3 regions of the Bacillus sp. EB106-07-01-XG149 genome follow, and region 2 is predicted to be linked to each of the others. Evidence: predicted binding sites of a transcription regulator. Region 2 holds the regulator's gene; each other region holds the start of a gene.

Region 1 (6,912 bases), on a different contig from region 2:
TATCTGTACGTAAACCATTTAAAACGATTGGGTTAATTTCTTCTTCTTCAAACTTCGGCTCAAGTCCTAAGTTCATAAGTCCTTTATTCGCATTGTAACGAACGAAACGATTTACATCCTCTACAAGACCGATAGAAGTGTAAATTTCTTCTGTGTATGCCATTTCAATTTCATATAGTTCCATTAATAACTCTTGTGTTTCTTTTTGCACTTCTTGTTGATCTTCTGCAGAAAGTTCTGCGAAGAGTTGTTGTGCTAAAATACCGACGAATACGCCGTGAATTGACTCATCACGAATTATTAGGTTAATAATCTCACCACTTGCCGTCAATTTACCTTGACCTGCTAAGTAAAGTGGGTAGAAGAATCCACTATAGAATAAGTAACTTTCTAAAAATACACTTGCTACCATTGCCATGTATAACTCTTTTTTCGTTACTTCAGGCTTTAATAAACGACGATAGTAACTAGTAACAATACCAGCTTTTTTCTCAAGTAATGGATGATTGTCTACCCATTCAAAAATATCATCAATTTCTTCTTCTGTAGCTAACGTTGTGAAAATATGACTGTAACTCTTCGCATGTACTTCTTCCATAGCTCCCATGAAAGCTAATACACTTTTCGCTTGTAAATTTTCAAGATGAACAAGTACAAGTGGCATCCCTTCGCCACCTTGTTTCGTATCTAAAAGTGTTAAACCACCTAATACACGCTTATAAGCAACCTGCTCTTCTTTTGATAATTGTGCCCAAGTATTTTTGTCAGAAGATACCGCGATTTCTTCTTCTGTCCAAAACTGAGCGATGTTTTGCTTCCAAAACATTAAACTAAAATCATCTTCTTTTTTGTTCCAGTTTACCGCACGCATTCAATCGCCCCTTCTCTAAATAAACATGAAAAATTGATAACTAAGCATGAGCAGGGTTCAGAAAACCCTGCTCATGATGTCTCACTTTTTATATTAAACGGTACAAGCTACGCACTCTTCCACGCTTAACTTACGTGTTCTCGTATAATACAGACTCTTTAAGCCTTTTTTATGTGCATAGATGTAGTAACGTGCTAACTCACGTGTTGAAATATCACTGTTAACGTAAAGAATTGTACTAATTCCTTGGTCAATATGTTCTTGGATTTCTGCGATTAAATCAATTAATTTAAACTGATTCATATCGTAAGAAGATTTATAGTACCAGAACGTATCTTTTGATAAATACGGCATTGGATAATATGTTGTCGCATTCGCATATGTTCTTGATTCGATTTGACTTACGATCGGCATTACGCTTGAAGTTGCATTTTGAACGTAACTGATAGATTGTGTTGGAGCGATAGCAAGACGGTATGAATTATATAATCCATTCTTCTTCACTTGCTCTTTTAAACTTGTCCAATCTTCTTTTGTTGGAATATGAATTCCTTCAAATAGTTGCTGAACCTTTTCAGTTACTGGGCTGTAATCTGTCGTTTCATATTTTTCAAAGTATGTGCCATTTGCATAATCAGACTTATCGAAGTCTTTAAATGTTTCGCCTTTTTCTTTAGCGATTTCCATACTTTTCTCAATAGAGTAGTAATTTAACATCATAAAGAATGTACGAGCGAACTCTTTCGCTTCTGCACTTTCATATGCAATTTTGTTTTTTGATAAATATCCGTGTAAGTTCATTGCGCCAAGTCCAACTGAATGAAGCTCATCATTTGCTTTTTTCACAGTTGGTGCATTCGGAATGATCGTCATATCAGAAACAGCTGTTAAAGCTTCCATTCCCGCATGAACGGCTTCACGAATTTCTTTATTTTCCATTACATTTACGATATTTAACGATCCTAAGTTACAGTTAATATCACGACGGATAATATCCTCTGTACCGTAATCATTTATTTCAGAAGTTTCTTGAAGCTGGAAGATTTCTGTCTCGAATGTTCAACCGAGTCCGCTACTCCTCAGTCCGTTGCTCATGCAACTGCTGTATGTCACCATACAGGACAGACTATATCATCACCTACAGCATTACCTGATTAGGTGCTCCGCTTTTCGAACGCCAATCGCTTGCGCTCTACTCCCATAAGGGATAGTCGTTAGGCTTTTACTTATCTTAATCTTTCAGAAAGTCTCTTATTACTTTATGTTGTCCCATAACTCTGCTATACAAAATAATAAGATACATTCTGAACTTTTATATGTTCATTCTAAGATAAGATTTAGCACGGTAGGTTACCTCAAATTTGAGGCTTTCCCCGTTTAACGGAGTTTTCGACTAGCATTTCTACTAGAAGGTGCTACATATTTAACACAAGTTCGACATCTTCACAGTTCCAATATCCTTCAGTGGATGTTGGTTATTTGCATTTGATTTAAACATTAAGTATGGGTAACCAGACTCAAGCTGAATCATAGCAATTTTAATAAGCATATCACGTGCACTAATATCTAGCGGCTTCTTCTTCACTTTCGGATTGCTCATTAATTCATCGTACATTTCATCAATATCAATATCATCTAAATGCTTTCCGTATTCTTTATACACCGTATAAGGCGCGAAAACATGGAAAGGTTCGTTTTTCTCAGCAAGCTCGAAGAACTTACTTGGAACGATAATTCCGATTGATAGAGACTGAATACGGCTCTTCTCATCGGCATTTATTTTTTTTGTATCAAGGAATTCAATAATATCCCAATGGAAAATGTTTAAGTATACTGCGCCGGCTCCTTTTCGTTGCCCAAGCTGATTCGCATATGAAAACGAATCTTCAAGTAATTTCATAACAGGTACTACACCACTTGCAGCATTATCGATACCTTTAATTTGCTCACCGCGTGCACGTAGCTTAGATAAGTTTAAAGCTACTCCACCGCCGATTTTTGATAATTGCATTGCAGTATTAATGTTAAAGCCGATTGAATTTAAGCTATCATCCATCTCTAACAAGAAACAAGACACCATTTCTCCTCTTCTGCTTCGTCCCGCATTTAAAAAGGTTGGTGTCGCTGGTTGGTAGTTTTGTTTTACAATCATGCTTGCGAAGTGTTTTGCCTTCGCAACATCACCGCGTCCTAAGTATAATGAAACAATTGCTACACGATCTTCATAGCTTTCTAAGTATTGTTTTTGATCATTTGTTTTTAACGCATAATCTTTGTAGAACTTAGATGCTGCCATATAAGATTGGAACTCGAAGTTTTCACCATAAGCGATGTTATATACCTCTTCTACTTCCTCCAAGCTATACTCGTCCAGAACGTTGTAATAGTAATCATGTTCTTTCATATACTCCATTCGCTCTGCCACGCTATTAAAATGAACGGTATTCTCTCTAGCTTCTTCCATAAAGACTTCTAATGCCTCTTTATCTTTATGAAGCTGATAAAAACCGTCCTGCATTTGCGTGATTTCATTATTCAGTTCAATGTGTCGCAATCTCCCGCACCCTTTCCTTAAAATATTCTACATCGTTATTTGTTCCTGATAACTCAAATTTTGATACAATAGGCACTTCATATTTAGCAGAAATTTTGTCAGCACTTGCACCGAACATGTCTCCCCAGTTACGATTGCCGCTTGCAGATACGCCTTTTAATTTTTCATTATTGCGCTCTAAAAATTCTAAAACACGTTCTGGTACATTGCCAAAACCTGTTGTATACGTAATTAAAACAAAGTCTTCATCTATTACTAGATCTTCACCAATTTGAACGGCCGGCATATTTAATTTGTGAATGAAACGCTTCACGTTTCCTGTCATAGAATCATATGCAACTATCATTTCCGACCCTCCCTCTCCAATCTATACTCTCTGTATGTTGTTTCTTGATTTCTCTATATATTGTATTACGTTTCAAAATAAGACACAAGATATATGTATAAATTCTTTCTTTTTTTAAATTTTACTTTTCGACAAGACAGTCGATTTTTTTCAATACAATGACTATGAAACAACATTCTAAAACTCATGTCAATAAAGTGCTTTTCAAAAAAGTTGTCAACGAATTTAACCTTATTTTTAAAAAAGTTACCAATATATTTTGTCATAAAACGGCAAATGCTGGAGGAATATATTTCTCCAGCATCACGAAAAAAAGAACAGACATGAAACGATAATCTGTTCTAAAAAACGATTACATTTATCAATTTTACTTTATTAAATATTATACATATACTTTCGGTTCGCGTTACATACTAAAAGATAACTATTATAGAAAAAGATTATTATTATGGAAATTCAATTTATTTATGAAAAGATTATTCAGAGTGCTCAATACGCAAAATATCTTTTACAAATATATGATGTGGATTTTCATCTTTATCAATCATTGTACATACAGGAGCTTCTTCATCAAAGTACACAATCATTCCTTCTACGTACTGAAATGTATGTTGAACTTGTACAGTTACTTTAATTTCTACAGCCTCTTCATATGCTCTTTTTATTTTCTGAAGCATTTTTGCCGAACACTTTCGTTTCTCTGGGTACATGACCATCCCCATAAACCTATTGCCGGCTCTATCTTTCCACATATAATCCCAATGCGGTAATATGCCTTGTTTAAAATCGCCCATAATTCTCCTCCCCTATATTCTTCTAGTTACGAACGTGGCGTTTCTGAATATGTATAAATTACTTGTCCGCCGCGCTGCGCGTTTCCAATAATATGTTTAAAATCTTCACGCCCTACTACAACTTTCCTAAACGTATAAAATACATCTTTCGTTGCAACATACTCCTTTATTTCACCATTTTTCAGCTGATCCAAAATTGTATTTGCTAATTGTTCATCCATGTATTTCACCTCTATGCAATATTTTATTTTATCGTATATTCTATAGGTCAACAACTGTAAAATTATCCAGGTGCTATACCTTCATTTCATTTTCATTATTCACAAACGATATTACTTTACTATATGTCCACTAAATATCATATACTAACATAGCTACTTCTCTATATCAAACATTTCGACATTCAATTATGCAAAGTTCCATACCACTATGCTACAATATATAAATAGAACTAGGAGGGATACTATGATTCGGAAAGCAAAAAAGACAGATGCGAAGGCAATTGCGCCTTTATTGTATAACGCTCTGCACGAAATTGCTGAAAAAATCACAGGTAGCACTGTTGAAACAGAAGTATTACTAGGACTTGAAACATGGTTCTCAAAAGAGAGAAATCGACTGAGCTACGAAAACTGTTTTGTATATGAACAAGACGGAATTGCGGTCGGAATTATTGTCGCTTATCACGGTAGTGAAGCAACAATGCTTGATGCGCCAATTGTTCGTCACTTAAGAGAATTACATAAAAATGAGTCGATTACGTTAGAAAAAGAAGCTGAGCTTGATGAATATTACATTGATACATTATCAGTTTCAAGTGCATATGGCGGAAAAGGAATTGGTTCTAAATTAATTGAAGCTGCTGAAATCCATGCAACTGAAAAGGAGTATGAAAAAATCGCATTACTTGTTAATTTAGAAAACAAACGTGCCTATTCACTATATGAAAAACTAGGTTATAAAAAAGATCAAATCGTTATGCTTGTAGGCGAACCTTATGCACATCTCGTAAAAACATTAAACATCAAAATTTCTATATCTTAACATAAAAGCACACGATTTATATATAAATCGTGTGCTTTTATGTTAATTTTGTATTTAATACATTTCCATCCATCGCTTCGTGGAATGTATAGGTTGTACATCCCCATGGCTTCCTATGTAAAATAGGAGAACCAGACCATCCCATCGCTCTCAGCTCCGCACCAACCATTGCATTAATGTAATTATGACCTACAAGAGCAATACTTCCATGTACGAGAGCATAACGGTGTAATAAGTAAGCTGCTTGCCTTGCCCTCTCTCTTACTTCCTTATAAGACTCAACACCTTTATGGTAACCAAGTATCCATAATGTTCGCCCGATAAACATCCATACGTTAGGTTTACATTTCAACCATGTTGGAGCATAAAAACTCGTCGGAATTTCAGCTTCCCTAAAAAGAGAATTTTGCATAAAAGATAAAGAATTCATTAATTCAGCTGCTGACTGTATAGCACACCTTTGATCACTCGTTACAATCAACTTTGCTGCTTCAACCGCTTCCATTGTTTCCATTGGTATAGGTGCTTTTTCTGTTATAGTATGTAAGTCATATCCTTTCATCCATTCATGAAAGGATGTAACCGTCATTGGTTCTATAGTACGATCTAAGCGGCCATGACGAATAAAAGAAATCTTCATTCTTTCCACTCTCCATTCATCACTTACGAACTCTATTATGTACTATTTTTAAATATCATACCACGCAAAAAAAGAAAGTTATACACCTTTACATATCCCCGCCACTCTCATGTGTGACCCCAGCATGTATACCATCCATCCCATCAAAATATGTAGTCGTTTCATGATGACGAATCTTTTTTAAATTTATATAAGAAAATACAAATAAAGTTAATGCTATAACACTCCCCACAAATTCAAACATCATTTTACCGCCTCTAATTTCTCCCACTTTAGTAGGTTATTGTATATTTTTCATTATACCCCTATATAAAGATGCACGCATTTAAACCGTTCTTTTTTTCTAATAACTTGGAGTTCTTGCATATTTTCTTACAAAATGTGAATATTTTTCGAATTTTTACTTTGGAAACATTTACAAACTAGACAATATGGTTCAAAATAAGAGGAAATAAAAAAAAACCAAAATTATTCTTTTTTTGGAAAACTGTAACAAGGAGAGTTGCTTATGCAGATCGCAGAAACTGGAGATATCATTGAATTTAAAGGTGGAATGCAAGGCCGTGTTCAAAAAGTAAATCAAAACTCCGTTATTGTAGATATAACAATTATGGAAAATTTTAGAGAACTAGATATGGAACCTCTTACAGTTGTAAGTCATAA
Region 2 (6,912 bases):
ACGCACTTGTTGCCTTAGCGTCTCAATAAACATTTGATATTCTTGTTCCAACTTATACTCATCAATCGACACTTCAGCAAGCTTAGCTACCATTTCCCTATATGTACGAAGGCGAAAACGAACATATGATGAAAACGAGAACGAAAGCGGATCACAAAGCCAGTTATTTAAAGAGGATTTAATATATGATTCAAATGTGTGACGTGTTAATTCTCGAGCAATCTCTTTTCTTCTTCCCTTTAAAATCTCTTGTGCCATATGCAATATTTGATGACACTCTTCCTCTTCTTCATAAAAAAACTTCTCTTTTAAGATTGTATAAATCCACTCATTTTGCTTTACATTCACAATGAAATATACCATTACCGGCAATAAAATCTTTTCAATATAATTCGATTCACATACTGGTATATGAATCACCACTTTTTGTTCCTCTAAATACACACTCGTTTCCTTATATAACAGTTCCGCTCTTTTCAATAGTTGTCTATATACATGCATAGCATCATTTTTTTCTTCGAAGCAAATTTCAATCACTTTTGTCCCCCCTTTTATCCCTGCTCTAAAGGATTGTATCTATACGTTACAAATCCTATAAGAGTCCGTCCCGTGGAAGTTCACTCTTAGTAGAATTACATTTCCTATCGTTAGAAAATCCACTCAATATGGCTTGCTAATTTTATATATATTAAGGGAGGGAGAAAAAAATGATACAAGCTACAATGAATTTTCTATAAGAAGTTTTTCGTTTTACAATTCACCTATTCTGAAAAGTGTTCAAAACGAAAAAAGAGCAAGCTTTTCAGCTTACTCTTTACTTATGACGTCGGTTTTTCCCGCCAATCGGAATTGGCTTCGCTAAATATTTAATTCGTTCCATAATACGTGCTGCTTTCATTTGTTCTGCTTCACCACGCTGTGTATACGTTAAATGATGTTCCAATTCCTTGAAATCAAAGTTAGACGTAAAGAACGTCGGTAAGTTTTCTAACATACGGAATTGCAAAATTGCGCCAAGCACATCGTCACGCACAAAGCTTGACATCGCTTCTGCTCCGATATCATCTAGCATTAAAACTTGTACGCGTTTCACCGCATCAATCTTTTCCCCAATCGAATTATCTTGAATCGAACTTTTAATTTCACGTAGAAATTCAGGAAAGTATACGAGCATCGAACTTATTTTCTTTTGAGCAAGCTCATTCGCCATTGCTCCTAACAAATACGTTTTCCCTACACCAAATTTACCGTACAAATATAAACCTTGTACTTTTTTACCAGGTTCATATGTACTTAAAAATTCATTAGCAGCACCAATTGCATCAATACGCGCATCTAAATCTGAAGGATCTAAGTTTTCCATCGTTGCCTGTAAAATGTCAGTTGGCATATATACACTTTGAACGAGTTTTTCATATTTCTTTCTCTCGTCATATGCTACTTTTCTAACGCAACGATCGTATTGAATATCAATCATCTTCCCTTGGATAACGAGCTTTGGCTCATATCCTTGCAGCATGTTTTTACACGAACCTAGATCCGGACAATCTACGCAACCTACACTTTGTCCAATATATTCGTATAACTTCACAAGGCTACGCTCAATCATAGAAGTTGTTACTTCACCTTGATGTTCGTCTATAAATTCTTTCACACGCGGATGTGCCATTACTTCCGCCTTTAATACTTCATATCTATTTTTAAAATTTTTATTTTCCATTAACTTTGCAAATGAATTTTGAATATGCTCCATTTTCTCACCTCAAAGAGCGTTCATTCTCTTCTATTAATCACGCTTATATTTTTTTAACACTTCTTCTAGTCGTTTTCGTTCATCATCTAACGTACTTGCATCTTTTTTCTTACTTACATCTTTCTTCACTGTTTCTTTCTCTTGTTCTTTCGGCTCTTCTTTCAGCCAATCTGGTACCATTTCTTTTCTTATCGTTTTCTTCGACGTACGGCCTTTTTTCTTCGTCTCAGCCCATTCTTGATATTGACGATTTTCTTCTTTCGCTAATGCCATTGCTTCAGCTACTGTACCGACCTTTTTACGTGCCCAATGCCCAGCAATTTTCTCCACATACGTTTTCGCAAGCTTCATATCTGAGCGTAGCATAACATAATAAATAAGTACATTCACAACACCTGGCGTTAATTTTTGGTTGATCATTACATCTTCAACGATCTGCAAGTCAGCCTTTGTCGCCTCTGCACCACCAGAGATTTCTTTTAATAGTTGTTTTGGTGAGATTTCCTCTAACTGTTTTATTAACATCTCTTCTTGCGTAGAAGGCTCTTTCCCTTCCATCAAACGTGCAGCGTGAGGTTGTACTCTTTCACTTAATACAGGTAACGCTTGACCATTTTCGAACTGATACCAATCACGTGCTCCTTTTCTAAGCCTTTCGATATCAATTGTCTGCATCTCTGTCACCGTACCAAGAACGATATTTTGCATCGATAACACATCTACATCGTACACGTAAGCAAGTGTACTGACACATTCTCGCACTTGATCTGTAATCGCCTTTTTAGGGACAAGAGCGGACAAGCCATCTACAAATAAGGAGAAATCAAAGAAATCATTCCAAACTTTTGGAGCGTCTCCCTTCTCGTTACTTGGCATAGCTGTCGTTTTTGGAATACGAAGATCTTCTTGCGCATGCTCAAGCTGTCCTGGATTAAACGAACCAAACACATCATTGAAAGAACGCGTAACATTTTCATAAGAAGCAAAATCAAATTCTTCTTCTAAGAAATATTGCTTTACTTGATTATATTTTGTCCGACTCAATCGATTGTATAAAAAGATGCTTAACACAATATCATCAAAAAACTGCTTCGGAGATAAAGGTGGTTGCAATTCGTATATAAACATTCGAATATCTTTTTCTTTCTTAATATATACTTTCAAAAGCCCAATTGCTTCTAACTTTACTCGTTCCTCATATATTTCGGGAAGCTGCATTTGCATGGTCACCATAAGGGAATGATGTGTATTCTCTTTTCCAAACACACGATCTTGCTCTAACTCTCCCCATAGCGTCATGTACAAGCTAAAAGCTCTACTACCTATTAACGGCTGATACAACATCGTTAACACTTTTCGGTCGTAATTATGCAGTAACCCTTTCGCACTTACTTTATAACGATCAATTGGCAATAGCTCCATCCATGACTGTTTTTCCATTCTTGCTTTTCCTTTCTCTCATCCAATCTATCCTCTACTTCATTCGTTCTATCTTCATTATATAATTGCTTAGCGAAAAAGAGCTATTAGCTTTCGCTTCTAGCTCTCTTATCTCATTACTTACGGTATGTAAAGAGAATAAAATACAACTTCTACTCTCTTTCTTTTTGCAGTATATCTTTTAATTCTTCAATAAATACATTTAAATCTTTAAATTGGCGATATACAGAAGCAAAACGCACGTAAGCAACATCATCAATATCACGCAGTTCTTCCATAACAATTTCACCAATCATATCACTTTTCACTTCTGATATACCTAAATTACGAAGTTCACGTTCCACACTTTGAGTTACTTCTTCTAATTGTCTTAAAGATACTGGCCTTTTTTCGCACGCTTTAATTAAGCCGCGCAAAATCTTTTCTTTATTAAACTCTTCTCGTGTACCTTCTTTTTTTACAACGATAAGAGGTGACTCTTCTACTCTTTCAAATGTCGTAAAGCGACTTAAACAGCTTTCACACTCTCTCCTTCTTCGAATAGAGCGCCCCTCGTCTACCGGACGCGAATCTAACACTCTTGTACCATTATGAGAACAGGATGGACAACGCAATATATTCACTCCTTTACACTATACTCTTTATTTTTTCTCTACTTACTTCATCTGACAATATATATACAATATTATATAACTCATTCTAACTCTCTTACCACTTTAAGTTTAAACACATTATTTTATCATCTCGTTTTCAAAAATAAGATGGTAGATGGAGTGCTAACTTATTCGTAAGAGCTCAATTTATCTCACTAACGAGTACGTTATATTTTTCCTTTTTTATAAACTAAAAAAGAGGTGCATTATACACCTCTTTACATTTTAAATCAATTATGTTCTTTTTTAAAGAGCTTTTGTTTCTCTCTGCTTAATTTCGAAGCTACCAGTGCCTCGAGGAAGCTCGATGCTCTCACGCGTTTTCGCGTTTAAACCTTCTGCAATATATTCTGCAGCAACATTTGGATCAATACGATCCCCACAAGTATAAACATCAATACTTGCGTAACCGTGCTCCGGAAAGCTATGAATTGTTAAATGTGATTCCGAGATAATTACTACTCCACTTACACCTTGTGGTGCAAATTTATGGAAAGCAACCTCACGCACTTCAGCACCAGCTCTCAGTGCTGCATCCACAAATAATTGTTCAATATACGGCATGTCATTAAGCTTGTCGAAATCGCAATCCCAAAGTTCAGCGATTACGTGACGACCCATCGTATCCATAGTATCCATTCTACAGTTCCCCCTTGTAAATTTATTCTAACTGTTCGAATTGAAAACTAATTTGCAATTTGGCTTGCTCCACTACCACGGGGGAAAGTTAGTCCAGAGAGGTCCTAACCCTTTAAGTAGTGACTACGTACCTCAGCTCTTAAGTTTACGAGTGTTAGTATACTTTGTTTATTTTCATTTTGCAACAACAGTTTTTTCGATTTTCTGTCATATTTTCCTCTTTACTTTTCCCTAAAAAAAATAAACGATTCACAAATACAGTAATCACAACGTTTCGTGGTATGTCCACTTTCAAAAATATACTTATATAATTTTTTTCCTTTTCAGAAAAAAATAAAAAAAAGAAGGCAAATATCCACTTGCCCTCTCCCTTATTCACTTAAATATGTTGCACATTTTTTTGTTTCGCTAATTCGTCAACAACTAACGTTACAAGATCTACAACACGACGAGAGTAGCCCCACTCGTTATCATACCAAGCAAGTACTTTCACTTTACGATCACCCATTACCATTGTAGATAAACCATCAATAATAGCTGAGTGTGTATTTGTATTAAAGTCAATAGATACTAAAGGCTCTTCGCTGAATTCTACAATGCCTTTTAACGCACCGTTTGCAACAGTTTTGAATGCTTCATTAATAGCTTCAACTGTCACATCACGCTTTACATCTACTACTAAGTCAACAAGAGACACGTTTGGCGTTGGTACACGAAGTGCCATACCATGAAGTTTTCCGTTTAAGTGCGGAAGAACTTTTGCAAGCGCTTTCGCAGCACCTGTCGTTGTCGGAATGATCGATTGTCCGCAAGCACGTGCTCTTCTTAAATCTTTATGTGGGTTATCAATATTTTTTTGGTCATTTGTATAAGCATGAACAGTTGTCATTAAACCGTTTTCAATTCCAAACTGCTCATCTAACACCTTAACAACAGGCGCTAAACAGTTTGTTGTGCAAGATGCATTTGAAATAACAGTATGTTTTGTAATATCTAATTGGTCTTCGTTCACACCAACTACAATTGTTACATCTTCATTTTTACCAGGCGCTGTTAAAATAACTTTTTTCGCTCCAGCTTCAACATGAAGAATTGCTTTTTCTTTTGAATTAAATTTACCAGTTGCTTCAATTACAACTTCAACACCTAGATCTGTCCAAGGCAATTCCTTTGGATCGCGGTTGTTTAAAAGGCGAATCATTTTCCCATCAACTAACAAGTGATCTTCAAATGCTTCTACTGTTCCGTCAAACTTGCCGTGAACTGTATCATATTTAATTAAATGTGCTAACGTTTCAGATGGATAGCTTGCATTGATTGCTACAATTTCGAATGCGCTTTCTTTTATTGCCTGACGAAATACCATTCTCCCAATACGTCCAAATCCATTAATTGCCACACGAGTCATAATATGTTATCCCCCTTGAATGCGTTATACTATTTATCTCCAATCCCAATAATAGTATAACACAAAAAGGGGATATGTCACTAAGCATTTTCATTAATTTCACAATTTTTTAGTCAATAATGTTCCAATTCTTTAAAATCACCTGTAATTGTGTTTTCGTTCCCATAATTGTGCCATCATTATTTATCACTTCATCTGCATTTTTCACTTTTTCTTCTAACGGCATTTGAGATTGAATACGAACTGTTGCTTCTTCTTCTGAAAAATTATTTCGTTTCATTAAACGTTCTAATTGCGTATGTGGCTTAACCGCTACAACTAAAACGCGGTCAACGAGACTTGTTAATTTGCTTTCAAATAAGAGAGGTATATCTAACACAACCGCTTGCATACCTTCCTTTATGTACTTTTCCTTTTGTGTATTCATTTCCTCACGAACTGCAGGATGAACGATTTTATTTAACTGCAATCGTTTTTCTTCATTATAGAAAACGACACTTCCTAATTTCGGGCGATCCAATTCTCCATCTTCTTGTAATACTTCCGTTCCAAACACTTCTACAATTTTGTTATATGCTGGTTTTCCTCGTTCTACAACTTCTCGCGCAATAATATCTGCATCAATAACTGGTATACTCAGTTCACGAAACATTTGAGACACTGTACTTTTTCCACTTGCAATGCCTCCCGTTAATCCAATTACTACTGTCATCATAATCCTCCTCACAATATAAAAGGCGCGAAACTAATGTTCCACGCCCATACTTACATTTTCCAAATTCCAATAATAATGAGTAATACCCCAGGCAGGAATGTAAATTTTTGTAACCATTTCATATTCGATAAAACCGTTCCAAGTTTCATTCCAATAAATAAAAACAAAGAACTCATAACCGCAACCAATATTGCCATCATAGCGGGCGCATAACCTAATAAAGATGCACCAATTCCAGCACCGAACGAATCTATAGAAAGAGCGATACCAAGAAGTAACGCTTCTCCTGCAGAAATGGTGCCTG
Region 3 (6,912 bases), on a different contig from region 2:
ATCCATTATTACAGTATAGCCTGTTTCTTGCAAAAGTTTATATGTATCTTCATCTTGTACTCCTAATTGTGCCCAAAAAACATCTGCATCAATCTCTACAAACTCTTTCGCAACATCCATTAAAAATTCTGAACGGCGGAATACATTTACAATGTCCACATGTTCCTTAATATCCTTTAGTGAAGAAACTGCTTTTTCTCCAAGCACCTCATTTACTGTTGGGTTTACTGGAATAATGCGATACCCAGCATCTTGCATTGCTTTTGAAACCATATACGATGTACGTTCTGGCTTATCCGATAATCCAACAACTGCAATCGTTTTGCTTTTCTTTAATACTTCACCAATTTCCGTACGAGTTGGGTTTTCAATTGTCATAATCTATCCCTCCTATTCCTTTAGTATAGCCGATAAAGAAAGTCTCTTTCAATATGAAAGAGACTTTCTTTTATTTCAATTATTGATTCTTTGTAGCTGAATTATCTGCTAAAGTAGCTGTTTTCGTCATTTTTTGACCGTTACGATAGAATGTAACTTCTACTTTCTCGCCTACTTTTTTCTTTTCATATAAATATTTACGGAATTGAAGTGAATTTTCTACTTTTTGATCATCTAATGATACTACAATATCATATTGCTCTAAACCAGCTTTTTCTGCAGGTGATATTGGGTAAATTTTACCTAATACAACGCCGTTTGTTACTTCTTTCGGTACTTTCAATTGATTTACTGCATAAGCTTGCACATCTTCTAATGAAACGACACCTACTCCAAGAGCTGGACGTTTCACCACTCCGTCTTTTTCAAGTGATTCAATAACTGGCTTTGCAATATTAATTGGAATAGCAAATCCAATTCCTTCAACTTCTTGTTGTGCAATTTTACTTGAATTAATCCCAATTATTTCACCATTTTGGTTAAACAACGCACCACCACTATTACCTGGGTTAATTGCTGCATCTGTTTGAATAACTTGAGCATTCCAATCTGCACGCTTATCGCCATCGATATCTACTGGAATTTCACGTTCTTTGCTACTAATAATACCTTCCGTTACACTTCCATCAAACCCTAGTGGGTTACCAATTGCAATCGCTTTTTCACCCGCACGAAGTTTACTTGAATCACCTAAAGTGGCAACTTTATTTACATTAGATCCATCAATTTCTACAACCGCTAAATCTAACCAAGGGTCTTTCCCTACAAGTTTTGCATCTACCTTTTTACCATCACTTAGTTTTACAGCAAGTTTATTTGCTCCATCTACTACATGGTTGTTCGTTACAATATACGCTTTATTTCCTGCTTTTTTATAAATAACACCTGATCCTGAGCCAGCTTGTTGTTCTTGGCCTGTCGGTTGCATTGCAAATGGATCAACACTTTGTTGCATATTAATAACACCTACAACTACATCTTTCGCGCCTTCAATCATACCAGGTAAATCAGTTTCATTTTTTGCTTTATTGACCACAGGAACTACAGTACCTTCAACTTTTGAATCCGAACTGAATGATGATACAACCGCTCCATTATTTTGAGCCCATGGCATATATGGTGCCGCAAAACTAATTGTGACAGCCCCGACTACTGCTCCAACTAAACCTGTGAAAAAATATCCTTTTTTACTACCTGTTTTTTTCATTTCTCTCGTTTCACTATGCTCTTCATTCAAATTCGGTCCGTCGTAATATCCCATGTTTTATTTCCCCTCTCTGGTGAATTCGTACTTTCAGTATAGTCACAGTTTGTGTCCTTCTTGTGAACTCATCGTGAAATCCAATTAAAAAAATACTCTTATCTATCATTGTAGACAAGAAAAGTATTTTTTGTACATTCCACCTACAAAAGAGAGTATAAATTTGCTATATCCCAAAGCCAAAGCGCATAGTAATTTAACGGTTATTCTTCAAATTTGTAACCCACTCGAATAACAGTACCGATATGCTTCGCTTTATCTCCTAGCTTATTTCGTAGTTTTTTAATATGAGTATCAACCGTTCGGTCATCACCGTAGTAATCATATCCCCATAACTGATCTAATAAATGTTGACGTGACAACACAATTCCTTTGTTCTCCATTAAATAAACAAGAAGTTCAAATTCCTTATGTGTCAATATAATTTCTTCTCCATCTACTAAAACGGTTCTAGATAGACGATTCACTTCTATTCCAGCTAAAGACATGGCATTTTCTTCCGCTACTCCTACCACACCATCCGCACGTTTCAATAACGTCTTCGCACGAGCTACTAACACTTTCGGGCTGAAAGGTTTCGTTACATACTCATCCGCACCTAATTCGAATCCTAGTAATGTATCATCCTCATCCGAACGTGCTGTCAACATAATGATTGGTACTGCTGATTCTTTTCTAATTCGTCTACAAACAGACCATCCATCTATTTCTGGTAACATTATATCTAACATAATTAAATCAATTTCATGCTCTGCAAATAATTCTAACGCTATTTTTCCGTCTTCTGCTTCGATTACTTCAAAGCCTTCATTACGAAAATAATCACTAACGATTTCACGTAATCTTCTTTCATCTTCAACAAGTAATACTGTTTTATTCATATAATCTATCCCGCCTTTTTACTCTTTCAATCGAATAATACGTTGATTGGAGCTTCCGCGAAATGGAAGTGTTAAATCTTTTTTCTCGATTTCAAATCTTCCATCGACTAAAACATCCCCATAATGTAACAACTCTATCATATCATTATTTTGAGAACTCTGTATCTCTTCTAACGTATAACCTGTATACATCCAAAGATTTTTTTTCAAGTCTTTCACAGCTTTTGCTACTTTTTTCACTTCAGCAGCTTGAAAAAATGGATCTCCACCTGAAAATGTTACATCAGTTAATGAATTACTTGCAATCTCGTTCACAATTTCTTCTACTGTCATTTCAGTTCCATTACAAATATTCCACGATTTCGGATTATGGCAACCGAAACAACGATGCGGACAGCCCGCAAAAAACACGACTGTCCGCAACCCTTCCCCATCTACTACACTATCATGAATGATGTTCATCACTTTCATTTATGCTTCACCCGATCCATCTCTTCACTACGTTTCGCACTATTCCACTTCGACATATCTCCTACAAGATAACCTGTTATACGGCGAATTCTTTCTATATTAGCCTCGTCTCCATTTCCGCAACTTGGACATTCATTACCAATAACTCCGTGATAACTGCAGCATTTACAACGATCAACAGGATGATTAATTGAACCGTACCCAACGCCATGTTCTGCCATCGCTCGTACAATTTGTTTTAACGCCTGTTTGTTATGCATAGCTGCTCCGTCTAGTTCAATGTACGTAATATGTCCCCCGTTACATAGGGCATGGAAAGGTCCTTCTAAACGAATTTTATTTATCGCTTGCATGTTATAATAAACTGGAATATGGAATGAATTCGTATAATAATTATGGTTCGTTATACCGCTAATCACACCAAATTCTTCCCTATCTTTTTTCACAAACTTCCCTGATAACCCTTCCGCAGGAGTTGCAATTACTGAGAAATTCAGTTCATGTTCTTCCGTTGCTTTATCCATTCTATCTCTCATAAAGGAAATGATTTCATACCCGAGTTTCCATGATTCTTCATCTTCTCCATGATGCTTTCCTGTTAAAGCTACTAAGCACTCCGCAAGACCGATAAAACCAAGACTTAACGTCCCTTGCTTTAAAATGGATGCTACAGAATCTTCAGGCTGTAATTTCTCTCCACCGCGCCATACACCTTGTGAATATAAAAATCGAAAATCTCTTGCTCGCTTCGTACATTGATACTCAAATCTCTCTAATAATTGCTTAATTCCTAAATCTAAGTAATAATTTAACGCTTCAAAAAATGCTTCTTTTGAACCACTAATTAACGCTAATTTCACTAAGTTGATAGACGTAAATGATAAATTGCCTCTTCCAATCGCTGTTTCTTCTCCATGTATGTTAGACATAACACGGGTACGACATCCCATATAACATACTTCACTTTCCGGTCGTCCGTCATAATGTACTGCATTAAATGGCGCATCTAAAAATGAAAAGTTAGGGAATAATCGTTCAGCCGTTGTCTCTAACGCTAATTCAAATAAATCATAGTTCGGATCACATTCTTCAAAGTTCACACCTTTTTTCATTTTTAAAATTTGAATTGGAAAAATTGGTGTTTCCCCCTTACCAAGACCAGCTTGTGTCGCTTTTAAAAGCTGTCTAACTAATAACCGTCCCTCTTTTGATGTGTCTGTTCCATAATTAATAGAAATAAACGGTACTTGTCCCCCGCCCCTACTATGCATACTATTTGAATTATGAACGAAAGCTTCACACGCCTGATACGTATCATTTTCTGTTTCTTTCCATGCAAATTCTTCTATTTGTTCTTTCGTAAGCGGATATGACTGTAATCGTTTCTTATGTCTCGCTACTGTTTTTCTCACATATGGAGCTAAATCAATATCAAAGAGTGCAAATGATTGACCACCGTGCTGCATATTTTGATTCGCCTGAAAAATAATAGACGCAAGAGCCAATGCACTTTTAATATCCTGCGGTTGTCTCATATGCCCATGTCCGGTATGAAAACCGTTCGCAAGCATTTGCGCTAACGGAATTTGCGAACAAGTCGTCGTTCCTGTCGCATAAAAATCTAAGTCATGTGGATATAATATATTTTGATTTATCGCTTTTTTCACTTGATCTGACAATAAATTTTCAACTGCATAATATTTTGCACTCTCTGATGCGAACGTTCCCATTACTCCCATCGGAGAGCGACCATCTACATTTGCATTTTCTTGCATTAAATCTTGCTCACTACCGTGGACAATCGTCTCAAATACTCTCATTAATTCTTCTCCACGTACATTTCGTTGTAACATTTATAACCCTCCACCAATATGTTGTTGTCTTTTGATTAAAATGTTACTACATATAGTCTTGGTGTTTCTGTGAGAAATGTAACATTCCTGTGAAATTTTTTTCACGAAATAATGAATTTTTCATTTACAAAAAAGAAATGTGCTCTTTACAAATGTATGGTACAATATACGGGAAAAACTCTTTTTACCCTTTATCAACACATTTGAATAAAGGAGACTGAACTTATGGTTACTACATATCTTTTATTTATCGTTGCCTACTTACTTGGCTCGATTCCATTCGCACTAGTCGTTGGAAAAATCGGCTACGGAATCGATATTCGTGAGCACGGAAGCGGTAATCTAGGCGGAACAAATACATTCCGCACACTAGGGAAAAAAGCAGGTTTTATCGTTACAATTGCTGACATTTTAAAAGGTACATTAGCAACAAGTCTACCGATTATTTTCGGATTAGATGTTCACCCATTATGGTTCGGGTTAGCAGCTGTTCTTGGACATGTGTATCCGATTTTCGCGAAATTCCGTGGTGGTAAAGCTGTTGCAACTTCTGCTGGCGTGCTATTATGCTACTCTCCAGTTGTTTTTGCAATATTAGCTGTTGTCTTTTTTAGCCTTTTATTTACAACAAGATACGTATCACTTTCTTCTATGGTAACAGCCGTCGTTGCTGTTATTGCATCCATTGTTAGCGGGGATAAAATCTTCATTATTGCGATGTGTTTATTAGCAGGTATGGTTATTTATAAACACCGTGCAAATATCGGACGAATTATAAATAAAACTGAACCGAAAGCAAACTTTTCAAAAAAGCAAAAATAAGATCGTAACCCACATAACGCAAAAAGAAAACGTGAAGCATATTAATAGCGTCTTTTTGCGTTATTTTTTATACTAAAGAAAAAGCAACATAATTTGGAGGAACTATACATGAATCTTTCCGTAACAAAAGAAGCAGCACAATGGTATAAAAACGAATTAAACTTACAATCGGGTGAAACACTACGCCTTTTCGTACAATACGGCGGTTGCAGTACTGTGCAAAAAGGACTTTCTTTAGGTATTCGTAAAGATGATCCTGCACATCCTGCTGTTCAAACTCAAGAAGAAGGTATTAACTTCTTTATTGAAGGCGACGATGAGTGGTTCTTCGATGGACATAATTTAGCTGTTACATTTAACGACGGTGATGATTTCCCGCAATTTAATTATGAAAAATAAAAAAGCGTGGCTTCTGCCACGCTTTTTTATTTTTTCTTAATTTCCTCATATTTCGCATACCACTCTGGATATAACTTTTTAAATGATACGGGCCTAAATCCTTCTTTTTTCGCGCAAATATTCGTCGTACTTGCAGTAATACAAAGTTCACCTTCACCGTTATATATTTCATAACCATATACAACGCGAAGCGGACTAACAGTATCAATCCACGTTTTCACAATTGCTTTTTCTCCGTAACGCATCGCTTTACGATATGAAATTTGCAAGTCTAACACAGGAGAAATAATTCCCTCTTTCTCCATTTCAACATATGAAAATCCTAAATCTTGTATAAGTTTCGTGCGACCTAGTTCAAGCCACACCAAATAGTTTGAATGGTAAACAACACCCATTTGATCTGTTTCCGCATAACGGATTTCAACTTCATGTTCTGCTACAAACATATGTATTCGCCTTCTTTCACTTCTGCTGCCTTGCATACATTTAATCATAATACAGTGACATCAAAAATAAAATAAAAACAGTGAATCTTTTACTGAAAGGAGCAAGCATATGATTCAAATTGTAACTGTTCGTAGCGGTGATAGCGTATATAGCTTGGCATCAAAGTATGGATCAACACCTGACGAAATAGTAAAGGACAATGGACTAAATCCAGCTGAAACACTCGTTGTAGGTCAGGCACTGATCGTTAATACGAAAGGGAATAATTATTATGTACAGCCTGGCGATAGCCTATATCGAATCTCTCAAACATATAACGTACCTCTCGCTAGTTTAGCTA

The links. Region 2 encodes NrdR, which represses ribonucleotide reductase genes. Its sites were predicted from a motif close to AACACNATATATNGTGTT; they were not measured.
Region 1: nrdI (class Ib ribonucleoside-diphosphate reductase assembly flavoprotein NrdI) is a predicted target of NrdR. The motif match lies at 3,821-3,838, and genes of this name have one in related genera.
Region 3: AC3WTA_RS17535 (anaerobic ribonucleoside triphosphate reductase) is a predicted target of NrdR. The motif match lies at 4,947-4,964, and genes of this name have one in related genera.

Annotation. Positions count from the first base shown of each region.
Region 1 covers NZ_JBYTDP010000003.1:405,349-412,260, reverse strand. Annotated here, with positions in the region: gene nrdF (class 1b ribonucleoside-diphosphate reductase subunit beta) at 1-871, opposite strand, end outside; gene AC3WTA_RS14395 (ribonucleotide reductase barrel domain-containing protein) at 965-1,915, opposite strand; partial or broken gene AC3WTA_RS14390 (ribonucleotide reductase barrel domain-containing protein) at 2,298-3,425, opposite strand; gene nrdI (class Ib ribonucleoside-diphosphate reductase assembly flavoprotein NrdI) at 3,412-3,771, opposite strand; gene AC3WTA_RS14380 (hypothetical protein) at 4,248-4,565, opposite strand; gene ykzS (protein YkzS) at 4,592-4,786, opposite strand; gene AC3WTA_RS14370 (GNAT family N-acetyltransferase) at 5,031-5,609, shown strand; gene AC3WTA_RS14365 (histidine phosphatase family protein) at 5,647-6,249, opposite strand; gene AC3WTA_RS14360 (hypothetical protein) at 6,338-6,493, opposite strand; gene AC3WTA_RS14355 (YkvS family protein) at 6,758-6,912, shown strand, end outside.
Region 2 covers NZ_JBYTDP010000002.1:848,866-855,777, forward strand. Annotated here, with positions in the region: gene ytxC (putative sporulation protein YtxC) at 1-537, opposite strand, end outside; gene dnaI (primosomal protein DnaI) at 815-1,753, opposite strand; gene AC3WTA_RS10510 (replication initiation and membrane attachment family protein) at 1,787-3,193, opposite strand; gene nrdR (transcriptional regulator NrdR) at 3,346-3,807, opposite strand; gene speD (adenosylmethionine decarboxylase) at 4,093-4,476, opposite strand; gene AC3WTA_RS10525 (glyceraldehyde-3-phosphate dehydrogenase) at 4,865-5,893, opposite strand; gene coaE (dephospho-CoA kinase) at 6,003-6,605, opposite strand; gene ytaF (sporulation membrane protein YtaF) at 6,659-6,912, opposite strand, start outside.
Region 3 covers NZ_JBYTDP010000004.1:86,472-93,383, reverse strand. Annotated here, with positions in the region: gene AC3WTA_RS17555 (CoA-binding protein) at 1-378, opposite strand, end outside; gene AC3WTA_RS17550 (S1C family serine protease) at 458-1,699, opposite strand; gene AC3WTA_RS17545 (response regulator transcription factor) at 1,903-2,580, opposite strand; gene nrdG (anaerobic ribonucleoside-triphosphate reductase activating protein) at 2,599-3,051, opposite strand; gene AC3WTA_RS17535 (anaerobic ribonucleoside triphosphate reductase) at 3,048-4,904, opposite strand; gene plsY (glycerol-3-phosphate 1-O-acyltransferase PlsY) at 5,130-5,726, shown strand; gene AC3WTA_RS17525 (HesB/YadR/YfhF family protein) at 5,835-6,125, shown strand; gene AC3WTA_RS17520 (acyl-CoA thioesterase) at 6,152-6,571, opposite strand; gene AC3WTA_RS17515 (glycoside hydrolase family 18 protein) at 6,681-6,912, shown strand, end outside.